Linked DNA regions of Aminivibrio sp.. The protein of the gene in region 1 binds, or shares a complex with, the protein of each later gene. Links are inferred from orthologs where the notes say so. Each region holds a gene or a part of one and is shown on either strand. Other genes may lie near its edges.

What was found.
Region 2: the proteins of dnaB (region 1) and dnaG are in contact, whole or in part, in a crystal structure (PDB 2R6A), measured with the Geobacillus stearothermophilus proteins. The link is inferred for Aminivibrio sp. from one-to-one orthologs. Residues at the interface, in WP_033016901.1 of Geobacillus stearothermophilus: Ser13, Glu15, Ala16, Gln18, Glu91, Leu92, Asp94, Ala95, Val96, Pro97, Thr98, Ala99, Ala100, Asn101, Tyr104, Tyr105, Ile108; in WP_049624496.1 of Geobacillus stearothermophilus: Lys456, Leu457, Leu458, Pro459, Ala460, Asn463, Ala464, Leu467, Leu535, Leu536, Ile537, Ala538, Gln544, Glu545, Asp548, Tyr549, His552.

What each region holds. Positions count from the first base shown.
Region 1 is NZ_JAESIH010000031.1:8,649-22,928, forward strand. What follows is about bases 9,614-12,612. They hold dnaB (replicative DNA helicase), read right to left. Parts: upstream 11,790-12,612; coding sequence 10,437-11,789; downstream 9,614-10,436. Other genes in these bases: JMJ95_RS03420 (ParB/RepB/Spo0J family partition protein), read right to left, coding at 9,614-10,060; rplI (50S ribosomal protein L9), read right to left, coding at 11,789-12,235; JMJ95_RS03435 (YybS family protein), read right to left, coding at 12,232-12,612. Outside these bases: JMJ95_RS03375 (DivIVA domain-containing protein), read right to left, coding at 1-161; cell division protein SepF, read right to left, coding at 154-540; JMJ95_RS03385 (YggS family pyridoxal phosphate-dependent enzyme), read right to left, coding at 558-1,253; JMJ95_RS03390 (hypothetical protein), read right to left, coding at 1,247-2,176; JMJ95_RS03395 (NAD(P)-dependent oxidoreductase), read right to left, coding at 2,173-3,144; GTP cyclohydrolase FolE2, read right to left, coding at 3,141-3,944; 6-carboxytetrahydropterin synthase QueD, read right to left, coding at 3,937-4,308; JMJ95_RS03410 (glutamine synthetase III), read left to right, coding at 5,257-7,335; JMJ95_RS03415 (O-antigen ligase), read right to left, coding at 7,379-9,157; more of JMJ95_RS03420, read right to left, coding at 9,164-9,613; more of JMJ95_RS03435, read right to left, coding at 12,613-13,209; rpsR (30S ribosomal protein S18), read right to left, coding at 13,328-13,612; JMJ95_RS03445 (single-stranded DNA-binding protein), read right to left, coding at 13,643-14,131; rpsF (30S ribosomal protein S6), read right to left, coding at 14,144-14,280. UniProt on the Escherichia coli protein: The main replicative DNA helicase, it participates in initiation and elongation during chromosome replication. Travels ahead of the DNA replisome, separating dsDNA into templates for DNA synthesis.
Region 2 is NZ_JAESIH010000041.1:54,728-64,098, reverse strand. Bases 6,444-9,371 are described here. They hold dnaG (DNA primase), read right to left. Parts: upstream 8,809-9,371; coding sequence 7,078-8,808; downstream 6,444-7,077. Other genes in these bases: JMJ95_RS05290 (sodium-translocating pyrophosphatase), read right to left, coding at 8,884-9,371; JMJ95_RS05300 (RNA-binding S4 domain-containing protein), read right to left, coding at 6,712-6,990; eno (phosphopyruvate hydratase), read right to left, coding at 6,444-6,654. Also shown: JMJ95_RS05340 (glycosyltransferase), read right to left, coding at 1-365; JMJ95_RS05335 (DUF5752 family protein), read right to left, coding at 362-1,039; protein translocase subunit SecF, read right to left, coding at 1,448-2,317; protein translocase subunit SecD, read right to left, coding at 2,336-3,733; preprotein translocase subunit YajC, read right to left, coding at 3,852-4,214; JMJ95_RS05315 (redox-sensing transcriptional repressor Rex), read right to left, coding at 4,284-4,910; JMJ95_RS05310 (RidA family protein), read right to left, coding at 4,968-5,348; more of eno, read right to left, coding at 5,371-6,443. UniProt on the Escherichia coli protein: RNA polymerase that catalyzes the synthesis of short RNA molecules used as primers for DNA polymerase during DNA replication.

The DNA.
Region 1 (14,280 bases):
CGGTCGATGCGGCGTTCGAGCTCCGCGCACCGAAGGGAGTATTCCTGGATATCCTCCGCCACCCGGTCGAGAAATTCGTCCACCTCGCTGACCGCATAACCCCGCATTGCCCTGGAAAAATACTTGTTTTCGATGTCCCGGGCGGTCAAAAGATCAGGCACCGTTTTCGTCCTCCCATTCCTCTATCATGGTTTTTCTCGGTGCGGCCAGAAAAATGCCTCCCGCAACCCTGAGCACCGTACCCCTGTTGGCGAAGGCGACCCCGCAGAGAAAGTCAAGCAGGCTCTGGCCGGATTCCCGCTCCATCCCCCGCAGGTCCACGAGAAGCATTTTACCCTTTCTGAGGGCCTCCGCGAGCTCTTCTTTTTTGTCGGGGCCGGAAGAGCCCCGGAGGATGATAAGGTCAGCCTCTCCCGCAGCGGGGCGAATCACCCGCTCCTCCCGTTCCTCCAGGTCCGGGCGCGGATCGTCGTTCCAGTCGTCTTCATAATCTCCACCCGGGTCCACCAGTCCCAGGAGCGCCATCAGCCGTTCAAGCATTCCTCCACCCCCGTTCTTCACCGGCGCGCACCGAAAATGGACGAACCGATACGCACCATGGTGCTTCCTTCCTGTACCGCCCAGTAAAAATCGCCGCTCATCCCCATGGAAAGTTCCGGCAGAGCCAGCCCCGTACTTTCACGGGCCGACTCGCAGATGGTCCGCAGAAGGGCGAAGGCCTTCCGTACTTCCTTCTCTCCCCCCGTGAGGGGTCCAATGGTCATGAAGCCTTCCGGGCGAAGGGCGGGGCAGGTCTCGAGAATGCCGTGAAGCAGGGCTTCCGCCTTCTCAGGCGCAACCCCGTGCTTGGAGGCTTCACCGGACGTGTTCACCTCGAGAAGCACGGGAAGGGTTCTGCCCTCCTCTGCGGCAATCCTTGAAAGGACGGCGGCAAGCTCCGGCGAGTCCACCGAGTCCACAGTTGAGGCAGCCGAAAGAGCTTTCCGGGCCTTGTTCCGCTGGAGGTGGCCGATGAGCCGCCACTCCGGTTCTTTCCCCCCGGGCCAGAGGGCCCGCTTCTCCAGGAGTTCCTGAACCCTGTTCTCGCCGACGGACGTCACGCCGCAGCGCACCGCTTCGACTACATCCTCCACCGGACGGGTCTTCGTCACGGCGACGAGAAGAATCTCCTCCTCCCGCCGGCCGCACAGGGCAGCGGCTTTTCGAATCCCCTCCCGGACAATCTCAAGGTTCTCCCGAATAGACGTCACCATAAACGGATTTTCCCTTCCTTTCCGTTCTGGGCATGGAGCACCACGATGTGACCCGGCCTCAGCCCCTCTGTTATGAAAAATCTGCCGCCCTCCACCGGAATACCCCGGACGGGCTGAAAATGAACAATGTTGCCGTCCACCAGGAACACGCCGAGCTGCCCCTTCCTGAAACGCACGGCAGACTCGGGTACGGAGACCCCGCTTCTCTCTCTCGTCTCGAGGAGAAGGCTGATCTCCCTGGAAGCCGCCACGGAGGCGGGGAAAAAGGGAAGCGTCAGGTAAAGCTTCACTTTTGAATCAAAAAACCGGGCGACCCGGACTTCCGCCTTCTCCGGCCACCCTGTTTCCTTCGTCTTCACCCGGACGAATCCTGCCCTGATGTCCCGCTCCAGGGACGGTGTCACGTCCGCATACAGGATGCACCGCAGGTCCTGGGGCTGGGGTATGAGTTTACCCACCGGCCGGCCTTTCTCCACGAAGTCCCCGGCGCCGAAAAACTGCACCGGCGGTGTGGAAGGCAGGGGCTCCATGCCGTTCCAGAAGGCGGCGTAGGTCCACTCTCCCTCGGCGCCGTCGAGGCCTGGGACGAAATAGCCCGTTTTCTCGGCCTTGACCGCCATCTTCCCGGAGGACGAGCTGACCACCGCGAGGGTCTCCCCCTTCGCCACCCGTCTCGGGCCGGGAAAAGGAAAGGTCACCGTGCCGCTCCACCGGGTAGGGACCATTTCCTCCCGCCAGATGAGTACGCCCCGGGCGGGGATCCTGTCGGCATGGGTGCAGGGGACGGCGGACACCACCTCCGGGTTCAGGGACTCCCGTCGCTCCCACCACAGGACATAGATGTACACCACACCGACGGCGATGACAAGGATCAGGAAAAAATACAGGAACCTCCGGAACAGGCCGGACAAGGCTTCTTTCAAGACTTCTCCCGCCCCATCCCGCTTTCGTTGAGACATGACAGGGGCTGCCTGCCCTCGGCGATACGGGACGCATTCCCCGCGATGAACCGGAGGACCCCCTCCTGGGAGGCGTCGTTCACGCCCCCGATGTGGGGGGTCACCACCACCTTCGGGTGAGAGAGGAAGGGATCGTCCGTCCGGTGGGGTTCCTCCCAGAGGACATCAAGCCCCGCACCGGCGATCCATTCTTCCTCCAGGGCCCGCTCCAGGGCCCGTCGGCTCACGATGCCTCCCCTTGCCACGTTGATGAAGAAGGCGTCCCTGTCCATGGCCCGGAAAAGGGGCTCGTCGACGATGTTCTCGGTCTCGGGGGTGAGGGCAAGGGCCGCCACGACGAATTTTGCCCCCTTCACCGCATTTTCGGCATCGGTCAGGGGAACGAAGGCGTCGATCCCCCAGCGGGCGCTGTCCGCCGGAAGGGTCCGGTTGACCCCGGTCACCTTCATGCCGAAGGCCTTCATCCTCACCGTGATGGAGCGCCCCACGTTGCCGAGACCGATGACGCAGGCCTTCTTCCCCCACAGGGCGATGCCCGGAGGCGTGTAGACCTTTCCCTGCAGAAGCTTCTCCCTGGCGCGGAAAAATCGTTTGGCCAGGATCAGCATGTGGAGAAAGGCCACCTCGGCGACCCCTTCGGCGTTTCCCGTTCCGACGGAGGGAACGTTGCAGGCGTAAACTCCCCTGCGGGAACAGGCTTCAAGGTCGATCCCCTCGGCCCCCGCGCCCCACTGCTGAACAAGCTTCAGCGCCGGGGCCCGGGAGAGCAGGGCCTCGTCCACCGTCACAGGCCTTACGACAAGCATTTCCGCCTCCGCCAGGGCCTCCGCACCATCCGCCGTGTCGGCGATGAGGATGTCATGGCCGGCGAAGGCTCTGTCGAGGGATTCCTTCAGACGGAAGAATTCTTTTCCCCAAAACACAACCTTCATTTCTTTTCCTCCCGGTTCTTTCCCTTCCCTTCTTTGTCCCTTTCCAAGGACGCGAAGGCGTCGTGATTGTGTATGCTTTCGTTGCTGACGACACGGATGCTGTACCAGGTAATCCTGTCCTCGGCCTCAAGATCCACCGCCACGTCCCGCAGAACGTCCTCCACGAACCGGGGGGTGTTGTAGGCCTGTTCGGTGACGAACTTCTCATCCTCCCGTTTCAGCAGAGTATACACCGGGGCGGAGGCATTTTTCTCGGCGATGGCGACCAGTTCCTCGATCCACACGAGCCCGTTCATACGAACGGAGATGGTCACAAAAGCCCTCTGGTTATGCGCCCCGGCCTCGGAGATTTCCCGGGAGCACGGGCAGAGAGTCTGGACCGGCACGGTGACGGAGGTCACCAGGTCGAAGAAGTCCTCTCCTTTGACGGCGGTGAAGGAGACGTCGTACCTGGTGAAGCTGCTCAGTTCGGAAACGGGGGCATTTCTCGAAATGAAATAGGGGAAAGAGAAGACGATCTCCGCGCATTCGGCGGATAAGACCGTCCGGAGGTCTTCGGCGATCTGTTCCATGTGGGACAGGGTGACCTTCCCCTGGAATTCGTGGAGCACCTCGATGAACCGGCTCATGTGGGTACCCCGGTATTCGTGGGGCAGGGAGACGGACATAGACACGGAAGCCACCGTGTGCTGTATATTCTCTTTCTGGTCCATGACAACGATGGGGTAGGACACGCCGCTGACCCCCACCCTGTCGATGGGAATGCGCCGGGAGTCCCGTTCGCTCTGTACGTCACGCATGGTCCATGTCCTCGGCGGTGAGCACCGCGCAGCTCGTGGCGGTCTCCCAGACTTCCACGGCCCAGAGCCGGCAGTTCGGGCGGCGGAGTGGTTCCGCCACCTGTTCCCAGACCCACCGGGCGATATACTCCGCCGTGGGCTGGGGGAGAATATCGTTCAGGTAGGCATGGTCAAGCCTGGAGATGACCCGTTCCTTCACCAGAGAGGAGACATCGCAGAAATCCGCGATCATCCCCTCCCGGTCGGGCGCCCCCTTCAGGACCACTGCCAGCCTGTATGTATGTCCATGAAGCCGCTCGCATTTTCCGTGGTATTCCACCAGGTTGTGGGCGGCGTCGAAGGTAAATTCTTTCCGAAGCAGCATGGAAAATCCCCGCCTTTCGAGAAAAATGGGCGCCGGTCCCGGCCGGGGCCGCAGTATAGGGGCACACAGTCCTGAATCCGCAGGTCTTTCAGGCAGAGGGAGTGTCGCCGCCGGCCATACGGTGAATTCGCCCTCCCCAAGGGCGAAGCGGGCTCGATCCGCACTCTTTGCTGATGAATCCCCTGGGGGAGGGCGCCCCGGACGACAGAAACCATACGGATTTCGGTTTCACAGGCAGGCAGCCGGCGAATGCAGGAACCTTGGTGGGGCAGTTGTCACGAACGACAATCTGCACCCCCGGCCCAAGCGGTCCCGTGACGCTCCCGCCGGGGTGCGGATTCAGGATAGTATTCCATGATTGATTTTACACCATTTCCCGGAAAGAGAGGAACGGCTTCCTGAATCCGCTAATTTTTCAGGCAGAGGGAATGTCGCCGGGCATAAGGTGAATTCGCCCCCGCCGGAAGCAAAGAGATAACCCACTGAAGGCAGCGCCCAGGGGAGAGAAACCGACACGGATGTCGGTTTCACAAGCAGGCAACCGGCGAACGCAGGGAGCGGCGGGACTCGCTTGGGCAGTTGTCACGGACGACAATCTGCACCCCCCGCCCAAGCGAGTTCCGGTGACGCTTCCCGCGGAGGTGCGGATTCAGGGGCTTTCGCCTCTCCGCCGCTTTCTGGGGCCTTCCGCAAAGGCACAGGGACCTTTTTTTGCGAATGCTGGAGCCCGCTTCTTTTTATGAAGCTCTTTCTCCCCAAAAAACCGCTTATATTGGATAATGAAATACGAAAAACGGCTTTTCTTGTTTTTTATGCAGTACATTTTGGGTTTTCTCTTGACTAATATCCGGGGAGAGTGTTATAAAGTGGCATCGTTTTTATTTCACGGAATCAGCCGGAAGGAGTTGAACCGAAGTGGAATTCGACAAGGCACGGGATATTTTCGGGATGTACGTTTTCGACAGGCGGGCAATGAAAGAAAGACTTCCCCAGCATATTTTCGAGGCACTCATGGCCTCCATCGAAGGGGGCCAGAAGCTCGACTCGGCCATGGCGGACATGGTGGCGGCGGCCATGAAGGAATGGGCCCTCTCGAAAGGTGCCACCCACTGGACCCACTGGTTTCATCCCCGTACGGAGATGACCGCCGAAAAGCACATGTCCTTCATGTCCAAGGATGAAAGCGGGATGCCCATCGAGTCCTTCAAGGGAAAGGAACTTATCCAGAGCGAACCCGACGCATCCTCCCTCCCCTCGGGGGGCATCAGGTCCACTTTCGAGGCCAGGGGCTACAGCGCATGGGACCCCTCGAGCCCGGCCTTCATCATGATGAGCAAAAAGGGGGGCACGCTCTGCATTCCCTCTGTGTTCATCTCCTACGACGGCACGCCCCTCGACCTCAAGACGCCCCTCCTCAAAGCGGTGGATGCCGTGGAGACCCGCTCCATGCGTCTTCTCAAGCTCTTCGGCAACAGGGGCATCAAGTGGGCCCACGTGACCGTCGGAGCAGAACAGGAGTATTTCCTCGTGGACAGTGCCGTGGCGAAGAACAGGCTTGACATTCGGTACTGCGGCAGGACGATCCTGGGCTGCCCGCCCCCCAAGGGACAACAGATGGAAGACCACTACTTCGGCTCCATTCCTCCCAGGGTCCTCTCTTTCATGGAAGACGTGGAGCGCGACCTGTACCGGCTGGGTGTGGTTATCACCACCAGGCACAACGAGGTGGCTCCCTGCCAGTTCGAGTTCGCCCCCCAGTTCGCCGACGCAAACCTGGCCTGCGACCAGAACCAGCAGATCATGGACGTGATGCGGAAAATGGCCAGGCGCCACGACTTCCACCTCCTGCTCCACGAGAAGCCCTTCGCCGGGCTCAACGGCAGCGGGAAACACGTGAATTTCTCCATTATGGACAGCGAGGGCCGAAACCTCCTGAAGCCGTCGTCGAACCACCGGAAGAACATCCAGTTCCTGACGTTTCTGAGCGCCCTGCTCCTCGGCGTCTCCAGGTTCCACAGCCTGCTCAGGGCCGCCATCGCCTCCCCGGGGAACATGCACAGGCTCGGCGGCAACGAGGCGCCTCCCGCCATCATGAGCGCCTACCTCGGCTCCACCCTGACCGGCATTCTTGAGGCCGTGGAGAAGGGACTTCCCGACGAAATGCCGGCCCAGGCCCTTATCGACCTCGGCATGAACAAACTCCCCTCCGTCATGGCGGACAACTCGGACCGGAACCGCACATCTCCTCTTGCATTCACGGGCAACAAGTTCGAGTTCCGGGCCCCCGGCGCCTCCCAGTCCATCGCCGGACCCCTGACCATGATTCTTGCGGCATGGGCCTGGGGCCTGGAAGCGGTGTGCGACATGATAGAAAGCAGGGTGGGCGAGGTTGATGCCCTGGATGCGGCCCTCGAGTCCATCAAGCATGCCGCCGCCGAGAGCAGGGCTTTCCGCTTCGAGGGGAACGCCTACAGCCCTCAGTGGCAGGAAGAGGCGAAGAAGCGGGGACTCACCATAGTAAACTCCACCCCCGAGGCGCTGGCCCTCTTCCTCCTGCCGGAGAACAGGGAGCTTCTCTCGAAGCTCCACATCATGACCGACCGTGAAGTTATCGCCTACTACGAGATCCGGCTCGAGCAGTTCATCAAGACGGTGGAGATCGAGACGGGCGTTCTCCGCACCATGATCTGGGAGGGGATCCTTCCAGCCCTGTCGAAGCAGATCATTCTGGAAAGCTCCGCCCTGTCGGCCCTGCCGGAAGACACCAGGAAGGAAGCCTGCTCCTGGAGTGCATGCATCGGCAGGCTGGGTTCCCTGAAGACGGCCCTCATTTCCGCCTCGGAGAAACTTGACGCCCTCAAGGAGAGGATGCACGCCCTGGACATGGAGGAGCAGGCGGCCACCATCACCGGGGAAGTACTTCCTCTCTGCGCCCATATCCGAGAGATATGCGACACCGCCGAATCCCTCGTGGCGGGGGACATCTGGCCCTACCCCACCTACACGAAACTGCTCTCCCTTTCCTGAACCGGCCAGGAAAGAACGCGGGGCTTCGGCCCCGCGTTCTTCCTTATCTCTCCCATTTTTCCGGCGGCTGTCCCGACACGGGGCCGCCGTAGGACGAAAACTCGTCGTAGAGCGGAACGTTTTCCAGCCTCCGACTCCACTCCTTGAGGTAATTAAGCTCCCGGACGTGGGGCTGTCTGCCGAAGCAGGCCATGAGACTGTTCAATCCTTCGGACACAATTTCGGGGTCCTTCCGCTCCTGCCCCAGGGAGATAAGAAAATAGGCCCGTTCCTTCTCCGCGAGATCCCGGACCATGGGCGCGGAAAGTGCCCTGGAGAAAAACTGTTCGCTCACGGCCGGATCGTCCGCGTCCGACGCCAGGCGGAGCATCCGGTCACCCCAGACCCCGGAGCCGAAATAGACGAGGCCTATAAGGCAGACCGCCGCCATCACCCCGCCCAAGAGACGGCCGCCTTTCTGGAAATCCTCAGGGGGCGGGGCGTCGAAAAGGGGATGAAGCATCTCCCTGTTGGCTGCGGCGAAGGCGAGAGAGAGCCAGAGGACGTTCTCTATGCGGTGGAAGGGGCGAGTCCACAGGGCGTTGAAGAGGAAAAGGGCAACCATGGCACTCCCCCAATACGCCTCCGGGGAATGGATTTTCTTGCGAAGAAACGCGGAAAAGGCGGAAATCGCCCACCATCCCCAGAGAAACACCATAAGCAGCCCGCCGACGGTACCCGTTTCGGCGAACCACTGGAGAAACTCGTTGTGGGCCCAGTGGGTGTACTGCCATTTCATCCGCGGCCACCGTTTCAGCATCTCCCTCTGGGAGTCCAGGTAATGCCACTTGTACTGCCCGAGCCCCACTCCCCTCAGAGGTCGTGCGGCGTACATGGTCCACGAGGTGGCCCAGATGCTGTCCCGGTTGGCGATGGAAAGGGGGTTTTTCAGCACGTCGTCCATCTTGTGCATCAGGATGCCCCACCGCCCCTCGTTGAGGACCAGGTTGACGCCGAGAACGGCGCAGAAGAGGGCTGCCACGGCGAGGACTTTACCCAGGTTCTTCCTGCCGAGGTTCCGGAGGTAGTAGCAGGAGAGCACCGCAAACCCAGTGAAGAAGGCGAGGATCCCCGAGCGGCTGGTGGTGGAGATCAGGCCCCAGAAGGTGACGGCAAGAAGCATGGTGAGAAGGGCCCGGGTGATCTTTCCGTTTTTTTCGGAGGAAAAGAACAGGAACGTGCCGTTCAGGCCACCGAGGGAGAGCCAGAGGGCGAACATGTTCTGTTGTCCCGTGTTGGCGATGTAATGGCCGGGGGTGGGAAGGATGAAGAACGGAAGGTTCACGGTTTCCCGGACCTGGAGCTCGGCAAAGACAACACTCACGGCACAGTTGACAAGGCATCCCCAGAAAAGGGCCCGGAGCAGCCGTCTTCCGGCGAGCCGGGAGGTGAGGATGTAGACGAGCCAGAGGGAAGCGAAGAAAAACCATTCCTGGAAAAAGGTTTCGGGGGACCGGAGCCCGGACCAAAAGGGCTGGGCCGTCACGTAGAGGAGCAGCAGAAGCCAGATCACGGCGAATCCGTCAATGCTGAAGGCGGTGCGGACCGTGCCCCGGGCGGCGACCGACAATCCGGCCAGGAGACCGCAGAGTGCCACGGGAACCAGGGCGACCGCCCATTTCATGAGATGGAGGGTGGAATAGAAGTAGGGGCCGGAAAAGACAAGGTTCGGCAGCACGAGGGAGACAAAGAGCACAAGGGAGAAAAAAAAACCGTGAAGGAGGAGCGAGTCCGGTTCCTCAGGCGTGGAAAGGCTGCTCCCGCTTTTCAGCGATTCATTCATTCTGCGTCATTCCTCCGTCTCCCCCATATCTTCCTTGAGTTCCACCACGAGTTCCACCACGATTTCCCGCTGAGCGAGTTCTTTCACCTTCCAGACCACTGGTATTCCCTTTTTCCTGTTCTGTTCGACCAGGGCGGCCACGTCCCGGAGGATCTCCCCGATAGGGCCGTCGGGCCCAGCAAAGGAAAGGGGGTTCTTTTTCATCCTCTTCTTCCCGAGTTTCGACGAAGCGGGCGCACGGACCTTCACCCTCTGCTCCACCTCGCCGGCGGCCATGTTTTCCTCAGCCGCCTCCATGGCGAGGGCAATCTGGTCTTCCGGGGGGAGGGACAGAAGCGCCCGGGCCTGTCGTTCACCCAGTTTTCCCTCCATGACAAGACGCTGGACCGGTTCTTCAAGCCGAAGAAGGCGGAGTTTGTTCGCCACGGAAGATTGAGAGCGCCCCAGCTTTCCCGCAAGCTCCGTCTGGGTCCACCCTGAGCGCTCCATGATGGCCTGAAGGCCGGCGGCTTCCTCCACAGCGGAGAGGTTGCTCCTGTGGATGTTTTCCACGAGTGCCAGGATCTGCTGTTCTCCCGGGCCGGCCTCGGTGACGATGGCCGGGATGGTGGAAAGACCGGCCTTCTTTGCCGCCCGAAGCCTCCGTTCCCCCACCACGAGCTCATAGCCCGATTCCACGGCGAGCACCACCACGGGCTGGATAATGCCCACCTGGGAAATGGAGGCCGCAAGATCGTCCAGGTCCCCCTCGTCGAAATGCCGGCGAGGCTGGGCCGGGTTAGGGCTGATCAAATCGACCGGTATTTCGGTGAGCCGCATGGCCTGTCCATCCTCCGGAAGATTCTGTCCGGCATCTTTTTCCTTCCCCATGCCACTCCTCAAAAAATTCAGGACTCCCGCCATGTCGTTCCTCCGGTTTCCAAAGCTTGGACGAAGAAAAAGTTTTACAAGCATTCTACTCCACCGTGCGCCGCCCTATCAAGGGAAATCAACTTAAACCTAAATCCGCAGGCAGTGGGGAGTGTCACCGGAACTCGCTTGGGCGGGGGGTGCAGATTGTCGTTCGTGACAACTGCCCAAGCGAGTCCCGCGGTTCCCTGCGTTCGCCGGTTGCCTGCTTGTGAAACCGACATCCGTGCCGGTTTCTCTCCCCTCAGGCGCCCTTCCCCAGGGGCCTCTCCGCAAAGAGCGCGGAGCGAGATCTCTTCGCCCCTGGGGAGGGCGAATTCACCGTATGCCCGACGATACCCCCTCTGCCTGAAAAACTGAGGTTTTAGGATCAATAGGAACGGTCGGCATTTACAAACCGGGTGTACTCCCGGAGGAAAACGAGGGAGATCTCGCCTGTGGGACCGTTCCTGTGCTTGGCCAGGTTGATGAACGCCCTGTTGTCGTCTTCCTCCCCCGGGGCGCCCGCCTCGTAATAGCCGGGGCGGTACAGCAGCATGACAGTGTCGGCGTCCTGCTCGATGGCGCCGCTGTCCCGCAGGTCGGAGAGCTGGGGTTTTTTTTCCGTCCGCTGCTCCACCGCCCGTGAGAGCTGGGAGAGGGCGATGACGGGGACTTCCAGTTCCCTGGCCACGCCCTTGAGCCCCCGGGAAATTTCCGCCACTTCCTGCTGCTTGTTCTCGATACGCTTCGAAGAGCTCATGAGCTGAAGGTAGTCCACCACGACAAGCCCGAGGTCCTTGTGCCTGGATTTGAAGCGGCGGCACCGCGCCCGGAGCTCCAGGGTGGAGAGCATGGAGCTGTCGTCAATGTAGATCGGAGCCTCGGCGAGCCTTCCGGCCGCTTCTGCCAGGGTCTCCCAGGAAGACTTGGGAAAGGAGCCGTTCCGGAGGTCGTGGATGTTGATCCTGGCTTCGGCGCCGAGCATTCGCTGGACAAGCTGCTCCGCGCCCATTTCCAGGCTGAAGATAAGCACCGGGCGGTTCATTCCCTGGCCGCCGAATTGGGCGATGTTGATGGCGAAGGCCGTTTTTCCCATGGAGGGACGGGCAGCCACGATATTCAGGCTTCCCGGCTGGAATCCGCCCACGAGCCTGTCGAGCTCGTAGAAGCCGGAATTGAAGCCCGCCACGTCCTGGTCCGAACGGTTGTACTGCTCCTCGATCTGGAGGAAGGTCTTGCCGAGAACCTCGCCGATGTGCCGGAAGTTGGTGGTGTTCCTCTTCTGGGCGATCTCGAACACCGCCCGCTCCGCTTCCTCGAGGACCTCGTCCACGTCCAGCTCCTCGGAATAGCCGAGCTTGACTATGGTGTTCCCTGCGGAGATGAGCCGCCTGTGGATGGCCTTGTCCCGCACGATGCCCGCATGGTATTCCACGTTTGCCGTTGTGGGGACGCCGTCCACCAGGGAGGCCACAAAGGGCTGCCCCCCCAGTCGTTCGCTTTTTCCCTGCCTGGCGAGTTCCTCCAGGAAGGTCAGGGGATCCACCGGCTTGTCCCTCTGGGCCATCTCGTAGATGACCTCGTAGGCGGCCCGGTGGTTCAGATCGTAAAAATCCTCCGGCTGAAGAACTTCAAGGACGATATTGAGCGCCTCCCGGTCCATGAGACATGCGCCGAGAGCTGCGCGCTCCGCCTCCGGTGAGACGGGGGGCGTTCTGTCCCACGACGGGAGGGCGGCCATTATTCGCTCTCGACGGTGAGGGTCATCTCCGCCTCGATGCCGGGATAGAGGCGGACGGTGAAGGTATAGCTCCCCGTCTGTTTTACCGTATCGGGCATCCTGATATCCCGCTTGTCCACCGAGGCGGAATGCTGGGCCGCCAAGTTCTCCGCCACCGCCGCGGCGGTAACGCTGCCGAAGAGCTTGCCCGTCTCGCCGGTGCTCGCCCGTACCCGGACGACTTTCCCGGAGAGGCGTTTCTGAAGCTCCCGGGCCTCGTTTTTCAGTTTTTCATCTTTTTTCTTCTTCGCGTCCTTTCGCTCTTTCCACTCTTTCAGGCGTTCCGGGGTGGCCTCCTCGGCAAGTCCCTTCGGGAAGAGAAAATTCCGGGCGTAGCCGTCAGAAGTCTCGACCAGCTCGCCTGCGGCTCCGATCTTGTTCACGTCCTGCTTCAAAATAACCTTCATCGTTCATCATTCCTCCTGAAACGGGTTCGAAAATCAAGCCACATATCCGCTATACCCACCATGACGGTAGCGGTGGAAAGCATAGGCACGAGAACCGCCACTATTATAGCAACGGTCCTGAAGAAACGGCCCGGCCCCCGGTGGGGACTGTCCCCTCCCCCAAGGTAATACCAGTAGAGGGAGAGTCCCTGGAAGAGGAACAAAAAGTTCACGAGCATCCTGACGTTGGTGCCGATGCGCATCGCCATGTTCCATTCCCCTCCCCGCGCCCCGAAGGCGGAAAGAAGCACCGACACCAGAAGGGCGCCGAAGACGCTCTTTGGGAACCTCCACCGGGAGAAGGGCGGCAGGGGAGGAAGGGAGGTTCCGCCGATCCGCTTCAGGACGAAACTGCTCGCAATGTAGCTGAGATAGCAGTCCAGGGCCGCCGACATGCAGAGAATGGTGGGGAAAATGACGGGGAGCACCCGGATGGCTTGGGAAAACTGTTCCTTCACCGCCGACAGGGATTCCCGGGACATTCCCGTAGATTCGTAAAAGCCGAAGATCCTGTCAACCATGGCCTGCATCTCCGCCCCGTCGAGCTGGAAGGGGTTGATGCCCGTCACCCGGGCGGCGATGACCATGAGAAGGAGTTTGCTTCCAAGGGAGAGGAGGATGCCGAAGAGCATCACTTCCACGCCGGAAGAGCACCGCCTGGCCAGGAATCCGAGACCTATGCCCAGAACGCCGAACCCGAGAAGAAAGAAAAGAGAGGACAGGGGGCCGAGGAATACGGCGGTGAGCATGGTGCCTATAGCCAGGCCGAGAGCGGCCTTTTTCAGGTCATGGCGCAGGCCGAGTATCACGAGGGGAGCGGGGGTGAGCAGGGAGAACGCCGCCCCGACGAAGGGGAGAAAATGGGCCGCCAGAAAGAGGATCACGGCAAGGCCCGCAAGGAGGGACGATTCCACCAGGCTTCGTGTGGGGGTCACTTTTTTGGCCTCCTTTCACATCGCCCTGAAGCCGGAAGGCCGGTTCGGGGAACATAAAAATTTCGGAGGAGAAGCTGGGCTCCTCCCCCGAAAAAGGACGTCGTTCCGCTGCGAAGCCTTACTCCACGGAGAAGGGGAGAAGGGCCATGTATCTCGCCCGCTTGATCGCTTCGGTTAGCTGGCGCTGGTGCTTCGCGCAGTTTCCCGTCACGCGGCGGGGCATGATTTTTCCCCTCTCGCTGACGTACTTGCGGAGCTTTTCAACATCTTTGTAGTCCACGTGCTTTATTTTGTCCACGCAGAAGAAACATACCTTCGGCCGGCGCTTCCCGCCTCTCCTGCCGCCGCGGCCTCCCGGGCCGCCGGGTCCTCTGCCTTCGCTTCTGCCTTCATTCACAGCCATTGTGCACTGTCCTCCTTCAAAACCTCTCTGCTAGAAGGGGATATCCGCATCCTCTTCGTTCTGCACCTCGGAAATATCTATGGGGAATTCCTCGTCCTGGGAGCTGAAGCGGCGGTCCTTGCGGACGCTGTCCCCATATCCCGCGTCGCCGCCGAAGGAGCCGGATGACGATTCGTCCTGCCGCTTCGACCCGAGGAACGTCACCCCCGAGGCGACGACATCTGTGGCGTACCGTTTGCCTGAGCCATCCTTCGCCTCATAGCTCCGGACCTGGATCCGGCCTTCCACGAGAACCGGGCTGCCCTTCTTGAGATACCGCTCGCAGTTTTCAGCGGCAGGTCCCCAGACGACCACGGGAATAAAGTCGACGCTCTCCTGCAGTTCGCCGTTCCTGTCCTTCCAGGTATTGTTCACTGCCACGGCAAAACGGGCCATGGCCCGTTTGTCCACTGAATAGCGTATCTCCGGATCCCGGGCAAGGTTGCCCATCAGAATGACCTTGTTGAATCCTCTCGCCACGGTGCTGCCTCCTTATTTTTCTTCAAGACGGACTGTCATCTGACGATAAATATTCGGGCGCAGTCCCATAACACGGTTGAGCTCAACGAGCTGGTCCGGGTTGAGCGAAAAATTGCACACGGCGTAGAAGCCTTCCGTTTTCTTGTCGA
Region 2 (9,371 bases), on another replicon or contig:
AAAACGTAGTCCGCCTCTTCGAGGCAGTCCTTGAGCCTTTCGGCGTTCCTTCGATTCGTTTCCGTGTAGGAGGCGATCTGTCCGTCGGAAAGGCCTCCGGCCATTCCCTGGAGAGAATTGTGCAGCGTTTTCGTGCAGGAGAAGAAGGGTTCGTCCCCCTCGATAACCTCCCAGGAAACGTCCAGCCCGAGCTCCCGGGAGAGGGGAACCATGGAAGAGAGGATTTCCGCCACTCCGCCTCCCTCCTTGGTGGAGTTCACATGGACGATCTTCTTTCCCCTGAGTTTTTCCGCTATGACCAGCAGGCTGTCCGTGGCATGAAAACCGATAATTTCGCCGTACTGCTTCAGCATGTCGGACATCATTTCTTTCCTCCCTTCCGGAGCCCCTTCTCGAGAATGGAGACAATCTGTCCCTTCAGTTCTCCGAGGGAAAAAAGATAGGAATCCACCCTGCCGAGGAGCCTCCTCACCTCGGCGGTCGTCTCGCCGAACTGCTCGAGCCAGAGGGTGAAGTCGTCCTTTCCCTCGGGAGAACGTCGCCGGCCGTCGAGAAAGTGGTGAAAGAAACTCTGCCGGGTGGCTGTTTTGACCGCTGCGGGAAAATCCTCCAGGGAGGAAGCGACCTTCCCCGTAGCGAACATGAACTTTCTGCAGGCAATAAAATAGAATTCCCTATCCGCCTTCTTCCAGCTCAAAAAATCCCCCTGGTCGATGCGAGACTCGAGGATATCCTCAAGGATCGACCGAAGTTCCGCGAAGTCCTTGCACTTCACGGGATTGATCGCGCTGAGGACTTCCGCCAGCTCGATGTCCCCCAGGCCTCCATCGGCCCAGGAAGCAAAATCGTTGTTGAACTCAGACTCGGCGATATGAGGGCGGAGCATTCTGCCCCAGAAATGATAGTAGAGGGAACTTTCGGGTATTTCGGGGATGGCGGACCGGAGTTCCCTGAGAGTCTGTGCTCGAAGGCCCGTACTCACGGGCAGAATAGAGCATTCCATAAATCTGAAAGGACCGTCGGCTCCAGTAGTGTTCATGGCTGTAACCTCCTTTATGCAGTCGATGAATTTATCTCCGTTTCATCTTTCGGCTTTATCGGTATTATATGAGTATAACACATAATTTCCTTGTTCTACAATTAAAGTCGTTATTCCTAAATCCGCAGGCAGCGGGGAGTGTCACCAGTGCTCGCTTGGGCCGCCGGTGCAGATTGTCGTCCTTGACAACTGCACCTGAAACCGACATCCGTGTCGGTTTCTCTCCCCCGGGCGCTGTGCCCGGCGACACTCCCTCTGCCTGAAAAACCTGCGGATTTAGGTTATTCCCCTAAATCCGAAGACAGGAAGGAGCGTCACCGGTGCCCTGCCGGGGAGTCTGCAGAGAGGCGCCGGGAAGAGAATAAAAAAAGGAGCCCCCTGAAGGGGGCCCTGGAGTACTGAGAAAAATCAGCCCTTCTGGGGAGACTTCATCCACCATTCCGCCAAAAGGCCTGATGCTACGTAGATGGAGCTGTAGGTTCCCACCAGAATGCCCACCAGCAGAGCGAAGGAAAAACTTCTGAGGACCTCGCCGCCCCAGACGTAGAGAGCGACTACGGGAAGAAGGGTAGTGACCGACGTGTTGATGGTCCTGGAGATTGTCTGGTTGATTGAGTTGTTGAGCAGATCGACGATCCCCTCGCGCCTGAGGTTTTTCCAGTTCTCCCGGATGCGGTCCAGGACGACGATGGTGTCGTTGAGCGAATATCCCACGATGGTAAGAATGGCCGCGATGAAGGACGAGGAAATCTCCATGCCGGTAATGCTGAAAATTCCCAGGGTGATGACGGCGTCGTGAAGAAGGGCCGCCACACTCACCACGGCGAAGCGGAACTGGAAGCGGACGGTGATGTAGGCCAAAATGCCCGCCAGGGCGAGGATCAGGGCTATAAAGGCCTCCTGCCTCAGCTCGGCGCCCACCACGGGACCGACTTTTTCCAGCCGTATGATCTGAATGCCGGGAAATTTGGTACGAAGGGCGTTCACGGCCTGCTTGCGGGCTTCTTCCTCGTTGGCGCTTATCCGGATGATGACGCCCCGCTCACTGTAGGATTGGATGACGGAACCGCCCTGCCCCACAGAGTTCAGGACCTGCCGGATGTCCTCGATGGCCGTCGGCTGGGCGAACTCGGCCTGCACCACGTTGCCTCCCGTGAAGTCGATGCCGAGGTTCAGCCCCTTGAAGAATATGAGCCCAAGGCTTGCCACAACACAGACAAGGCTGAGAAGAAGAGCGGTTTTGCGGTGCTGCATGAAGTTGATGTTAGAAATTCTCATGATCGTCTTTCCTTCCTCTCACGAGCGGGGCAGCAGGGAACCCGCCGCGCCCCGTCCTCCAATGAAGTACTGGAGGAGCGCCCTGGTGACGAGAACGTTGCAGAAGACACTCGCCACGATGCCGATGCTCAGGGTCACGGCGAAGCCGCGGACCGGTCCGCTGCCGAAGTAAAAGAGCACGGCGGCGGCGATGAGGGTTGTGATGTTGGCGTCAAGGATGGTTGTCAGGGCTTTCTTGAAGCCTGCATCGATGGCCGCGAGAGGAGTCTTTCCCGCCCTGGTCTCTTCCCTCATCCGTTCATAGATGAGCACGTTGCCGTCCACGGCCATGCCTATGGTCAGAACGATACCCGCGATTCCGGGAAGGGTGAGGGTCGCCTTGAGGGAGATGAGGCCCGCAAAGACGAGGAGGATGGCCACCGCAAGGGCAGCATCCGCCGCAATGCCGAGGGTACGGTAGTACAGCAGCATGAAAAGGAACACCAGGGATGCGCCTATAAGACCGGCACGGATTCCGGAGTTGATGGAGTCTTCGCCGAGGCTCGGCCCAACGGACCTGTTTTCGATGACTTCGACGGCGATGGGAAGGGCTCCGGCCCGGAGCATAATGGAAAGCCGGCTTGCCTCCGCAGCGCTGAACCGTCCGGAAATCTGGGCATTGCCGCCGGTAATCCTCTCCTGGACCACGGGGGCCGAGATAACCACGCCGTCAAGGACGATGGCAATCTGCCGACCCACGTTGTCCGCTGTGGCCCTGTCAAAGAGCTTCGCGCCCTCGGAACTGAAAGTGAGGCCCACCACCGGTCTGCCCAGGTTGTCGTACCGGGTCTTGGCGTCCACGAGGTCTTTTCCGCTCACCAGCACAGGGCCGAGAAGATAGTATCGGCCTTCATCGTCCCTGGACACCCTGGAGCCGGTTATTTCTTCGCTCCGTTTGGCGAGAGCTTCCCTGGCCGCCTCGATCTGGGACCTGGCTTCGTTCCATCGGGTCTCCGCTCTCTGGAATTCCTCGTCGCTGTCGTAGTTCGGCCTCTGGGGGCCGGGGGGAACGGCGGCGGTGGCCTCGATGACGGACCGGAACTCCAGTTCGGCTGTCTTGCCTATGAGTTCGAGAGCCGCGTCAGGATCCTGTATTCCGGGAAGGTCAACTATGACTCTGTCCCGGCCTTCCCTCTGAATGACCGGTTCGGCCACGCCGTACTGGTCAACCCTGTTCCGCAGGACGGCGAGGAGCCTTTCGATGCTGTCCTCCGTCACCTTGCTGTCCTCCGATTCCTTCGCCTGAAGGACGATGTGCGCGCCGCCCTTCAGGTCAAGCCCGAGGTTGATCTTTCCCGATATGGGAAACACCGTCACGAGAGCCGCAACAACCACGATGGCGACTAAACCGAGCCGCCAGCGGTCTCTTCTGAGCATAATTCTTCCCTCCTGGACATACCGCGAAATTAGTGCATATCAAAGGACCGGAAAAAGCGGAGCGGCCGCCCGGAGGCGACCCTCTCCGCACCGGTGTCTTTCCTCACCTGGGAAAAGGTCAGTTTTTCTCCTCTTCCGTTTTGCCTGCATCCTCCCTGGGGGCGAACTCCTTCTGCTGGGGGGCTGCCGCGGAACGCTTGGTGGCCACTGCGGACTTCAGTATCCGGACTTTCACTCCGTCGGCGATTTCCACGACAATGCTGTCATCCTTTACTTCCCTGATGGTAGCGAAAAATCCGCCGATGGTTACGATCTGGTCGCCCCTGGAAAGGGACGCGAGAAGTTCCTCCTGGGCTCTCTGCCGTTTCTTTTGGGGCCTGATGATGAAGAAGTAGAAGATAACGACGAATATCGCGAGGGGAAAAAGCATTCCCATAAGATTGCCCTGTCCTCCAGCTGTCTGTCCGCACTGCTGATTCATGAAAAAAACGCCTCCTCAAAGTATTTTGGTTCAAAGGCCCCGAAGGGGACCATGATATTCTATCAAATACTACTCTTCTTTGTGCTTGAGGAAAAAAAGCAGCTTCTCGAGCTCGACGGAAATGTCCACCGCCGCGAGAAGCACATTCTCCGGAACGGAAAGGGAGACCGGCGCGAAATTGAGAATCCCCTTCACCGTCCCCGCCTCGGCTGCCTTGTCGACCACGTGCTGTGCAGCTCCTCCGGGGACGGTGAGTATCAGGACCTCTATTTCCTTCTCCCGGACGATCTCCGCAATGTCTTCCGCAGAATAGCAGGGGATGCCCTGAATTTCCTTTCCGATCTTTTCCGTGTCCACGTCGAAAAGAGCCCTGATGCGAAATTTGTCGTTCCGGAAGGCCTGGTATCCAAGCAGCGCTTCCCCGAGCTTTCCCACTCCGACGAGCCCGATGGACCATTTCCTGGGTGAGGCCAGAATGCGGCTGATATGCTTGTGGAGCCGGTCAACGTGGTATCCGACCCCCCTTTTGCCGATCTCTCCGAAATAGGAAAGGTCCTTTCTCACCTGGCTGGCCTTGAAGGAAAGCATCTCGCCCATTTCCTGGGAGGAAACAACTTTCTGTCCTTCGGCGACAAGCTGCTCCAGCAGGCGTTGGTACTGTACAAGCCGTTCAATTGTGGGTTCAGCTATCTTCATTTCCGCACTTCCTTCAGTGGGATGGTGAAGGGGCGGAGGTATTCTCCGCCCCGGAAGCTATTCCTTCCAGGCGACGACTTCGATTTCCACGAGGGCGCCCTTGGGCAGGGCGCTCACTTCCACGAAGGACCGCGCCGGCGGTTCCTTGTCGAAGTGCTTCGCGTACACGCCGTTGACCACGGCGAAATCTCCCATGCTTGCGGCGAAAACGGTGGCCTTGATCACATCGGAAAGGGAGTAACCGGCACTCTCGAGAACCGCCCTGACGTTCTTCAGAACCTGTTCCGCCTGCTGCTCCACTCCGCCCTCGACGAAATTCCCCGTGGCAGGGTCGATGGGAATCTGTCCCGAGCAGAAAAGGAAATTCCCTGCCCTTACGGCCTGGCTGTAAGGGCCTACGGCCGCTGGGGCCGCTGCGGTGGAAATAATTTCTTTCATCTCGTTTCCTCCTTCGTGGATATTATCTGCAGGAGTTTCCCCTGAACTGGGAAAGCCTGGCATAGGGCGCCCGTTCCAGGTCTTCGGCGATTCGCAGGAGCTGATTGTACTTGGCGACTCTGTCGATCCGCGCGGGAGCTCCGGTCTTGATCTGGCCGGCCCCGGTGGCGACGGAAAGGTCGCTGATGAAGGTATCGTCCGTCTCGCCGGAGCGGTGGGAGATGATGGTCCCGTAGCCGTACCTCTTCGCGAGGGCAATGACGTTGAGGGTCTCGGAGAGTGTGCCGATCTGGTTCAGCTTGATGAGGATCGCATTCGCAATGCCTTCCTCGATGCCCCTGGAGAGCTTTTCGGGGTTGGTGACGAAGAGGTCGTCACCAACGATCTGGATTTTCTTGCCGAGCCTCGAGGTCATGACGGCCCATCCGGCCCAGTCGTCCTCAGCCATGCCGTCTTCGATGGAGAGGATGGGATAGTCCCGGCAGAGTTCCTCCCAGTAGCCCACCATCTCCTCGGCGGAGAAGACTTTGTTCTCCCCGGCGAAATGATACTTGCCGTCCTTGAACAATTCCGATGCCGCAGGGTCGAGGGCCAGGCTGACATCCTTTCCTGGGGCGTATCCGGCCTTCTCCACCGCCTCGAGGATGAGGTCGATGGCCTCCCTGTTGCTCTTCAGGTCCGGGGCGAATCCGCCCTCGTCGCCGATGGCGGTGCTGTATCCCCTGGAGTTGACCGTTTTCTTGAGGGAATGGTAGGTCTCAACCCCAATGCGGAGGGCTTCGGCAAAGGTCTCGGCCCCGTGGGGAACGATCATGAACTCCTGGATGTCCACGTTGTTGTCCGCGTGGGCGCCGCCGTTGATCACGTTCATCATGGGCGTGGGGAGGGAGAAGGGCCCGAGGCCGCCTATCCATGCCCACAGGGGCATGTCATGGTCGTCTGCGGCAGCCCTGGCCGCGGCCAGGGACACGCCGAGAATGGCGTTGGCGCCGAGCTCGCTCTTGTTCGGCGTTCCGTCAAGCTCCATAAGGGCTGCGTCGAGCTCGGTCTGATCGTCGGCATCAAACCCCATGAGCTCGGGGGCGATCTTCTCGTTGACTCCGTTCACGGCCTTCAGGACGCCCTTGCCGTTGTATCTGGGACCGCCGTCACGAAGCTCCACCGCCTCGTAGGTTCCGGTGGACGCCCCGGAGGGAACGGCCGCCCTTCCCGATGCCCCGCTGTCAAGCCAGACCTCCACTTCCACCGTGGGGTTTCCCCGGGAGTCGATTATTTCCCTTCCGTGCACTCCTATAATACTGCTCATCGATCTCAGCTCCTTTTCAGTTCCATCCTCGTCCGAACAGGGGATGATTTTCTGCCGCTACCACGGTTTCTCCGCCGGATCCGCCCGCCGTTCCTCCCGAACGCCGTAGGCCCCTCCGGGAGCGCCCCGCTTCAGTGCGTTTTCATCGTCGCAGAGGACCTCCACGGTCAGGATCCTCGACGGATAGGCTATGTCGAGAACGTCCCCGGCCCGAACCTCCGCCGCGGGCTTGCACTGCCTGCCGTTGATCCTCACTGCGCCGAGGGTGACCATTTCCTGAGCCGCGGTGCGCCTCTTAACGAGGCGGGCAAGTTTCAGATATTTGTCCAGTCTCATGATTCTTCTTCCTCCGGTTTTGAAACCAACGAAAAGTATATCAAACCTCGTCCTCATTTTTCAATTCTTTCACAAAGTCATTTTTCCTTATTCCCGGGGATTGCTCTTGAGCAGCATGGCCACCTCCCGGAACCTCAGAAGATCTTCCCTGTCCGCCTCCCCCCGGGAAAGTTTTTCCCTGATGCGTTCATATTCCCGGCGGGCCTTCTTCTTGGCGAGGATGCCCAGAACCACGTCCCAGGCGGCCTGGTTTTCCCCGAGCCCTTCACACCAGTCCCCTCCGCGGGCGATGGCCCTGAGAGGGAAGGTTTCGCCGAGGGAATGCCAGCGGGCCTCCACTTCATCCCTGGAGGGGGCGGAAAGAAGGGCGGCGGCCACCGTCTGGAGCCGTTCGTCCTCAAGAAGGGAGAGGACTTTTATTTCGTCGGCGGTCCTTCGGATGTGGTCGTCCTTCCACAACAGGGCGCAGAGGGCGGCCTCCACTTCGTCAGTCTCATGTTCCTTCTCGGCCGGGGCACGCTTTCCCTTCGCCGGGGCCGTGGTTTCCCGGCCCGCGCCCCTCTTCCGGTAGTCTTCCAGGAGGCTGCTGAGTTCATGGGGAAAGATGCCCATGGCGGAGGCGACCCTCGCCAGGTACGGAGCCACGTCCACCGGGGACAGGCTGCCCAGGCCCGACAAAATCTCGTCGGTGGCCTTTCGGCGTTTCTCCGGGGAACGGAGCATCTCCCCGCGAAGGTAGACGTGATGGAGAATCAGCGGCCTGGCTGATTCGAGGGCCTTCCCGAAGAGATCCTTTCCCTCGGGAAGAGAGAGAAGGTCATCCGGGTCCTTCCCGCTGGGGAGCTCCACGACCCGAACGTCCAGTCCCGCCTTCTGGAGGACGTACATCCCCCTCATGGCCGCCTCCTGCCCGGCGAGGTCGGAGTCGTAGCAGATGCAGCACCGGTCCGTCAGTCTGCGGATGAGCGCTGCCTGGTCTTCGGTGAGGGCCGTTCCCAGGGATGCGGCCGTCTCCTCGAATCCTCCCAGATGGAGCCGAATGGCATCCATATAGCCTTCCACGAGGATCAGCCGCCCCGAAGCCCGGGCTGCCTCCTTCGCCCGGTGCAGGAGGTAGAGGTTTTTTCTCTTGCTGTAGAGCACTCCCTCCGGGCTGTTGATGTACTTGGCCCCCTCGCCGTCGATGAGCCGCCCTCCGAAGGCAAGAAGCCGCCCTGCGATATCCCGGACCGGGAAGATGACCCTGCCACGAAAACGGTCGTAGAGTCCCCCCTTCCCCTCAAGCACGAGCCCCGCATCCAGGGCCTCCTTCGGCTGGACGCCCTGCCTGAAGAGGCTGTTCCAGAGGGAGTCCCAGGATGATGGGGCCCACCCCAGCTCAAAACGCTCCCAGGTTTCAGGGGGCAGGTTCCGTCTCGCGAGATAGGCCCGGGCAGCCTCTCCCTCGGGCCCCCGGAGAAGGTCCCGGTAATGGGAGCAGGCCATCTCCATAATGTCCGTCAGGTTCCGGCCCCTCTTCTCCCCTCTCCCGGCGGCGGAAAGGGTCACTCCCGCCCTCGATGCGAGGATTTCCAGGGCCTCCCTGAAGCCGAGGCCCTCTTTCTCCATCACGAAGGTGAAGATATCGCCTCCCTGGCCGCAACCGAAGCAGTGAAAGGTCTGCCGGGACGGGGAGACGGAGAAGGACGGGGTCTTCTCCTCGTGAAAGGGGCAGAGGCCGATGAAGTTCGCCCCGGCCTTCTTCAGGCGGACATGATCCCCTATCACTTCCACGATATCGAGTCGTTCCTTGATGCGGCGGACGTCGTCGGACTGCACCCTGATCCTCCTGAAAACAAAAAAATTCGGGGGGAAGGTTTCCCTTCCCCCCAGTATTGTACTCTTCTTTTTCCTTTACACGAAAAGGGGTGCAAGAACAAGGGCCACAACGGACATGAGCTTGATGAGGATGTTCAGGCTGGGGCCGGCGGTGTCCTTGAATGGGTCGCCCACGGTGTCGCCCACCACTGCCGCGGCATGCTCGGAAGTTCCCTTGCCGCCGAAGTTGCCCTCCTCGATGTACTTCTTGGCGTTGTCCCAGGCACCGCCGGCGTTGGACATGAAGATGGCCAGCATCACGCCGGTGACGATGGAGCCGCCGAGAAGCCCGCCGAGAGCCTGAGCGCCCAGGGCGAAACCTACCACTACGGGAGAAAGGATCGCGAGCAGGCCGGGGACGATCATTTCCTTCAGGGCTGCGGCGGTGGAAATGTCCACGCACTTTTCATATTCGGGCTTTCCGGTGCCCTCCATGATTCCGGGAATTTCCTTGAACTGGCGGCGCACTTCGTCGATCATGGCCTCCGCCGCTCGTCCCACGGCCTGGATGGACATGGAACTGA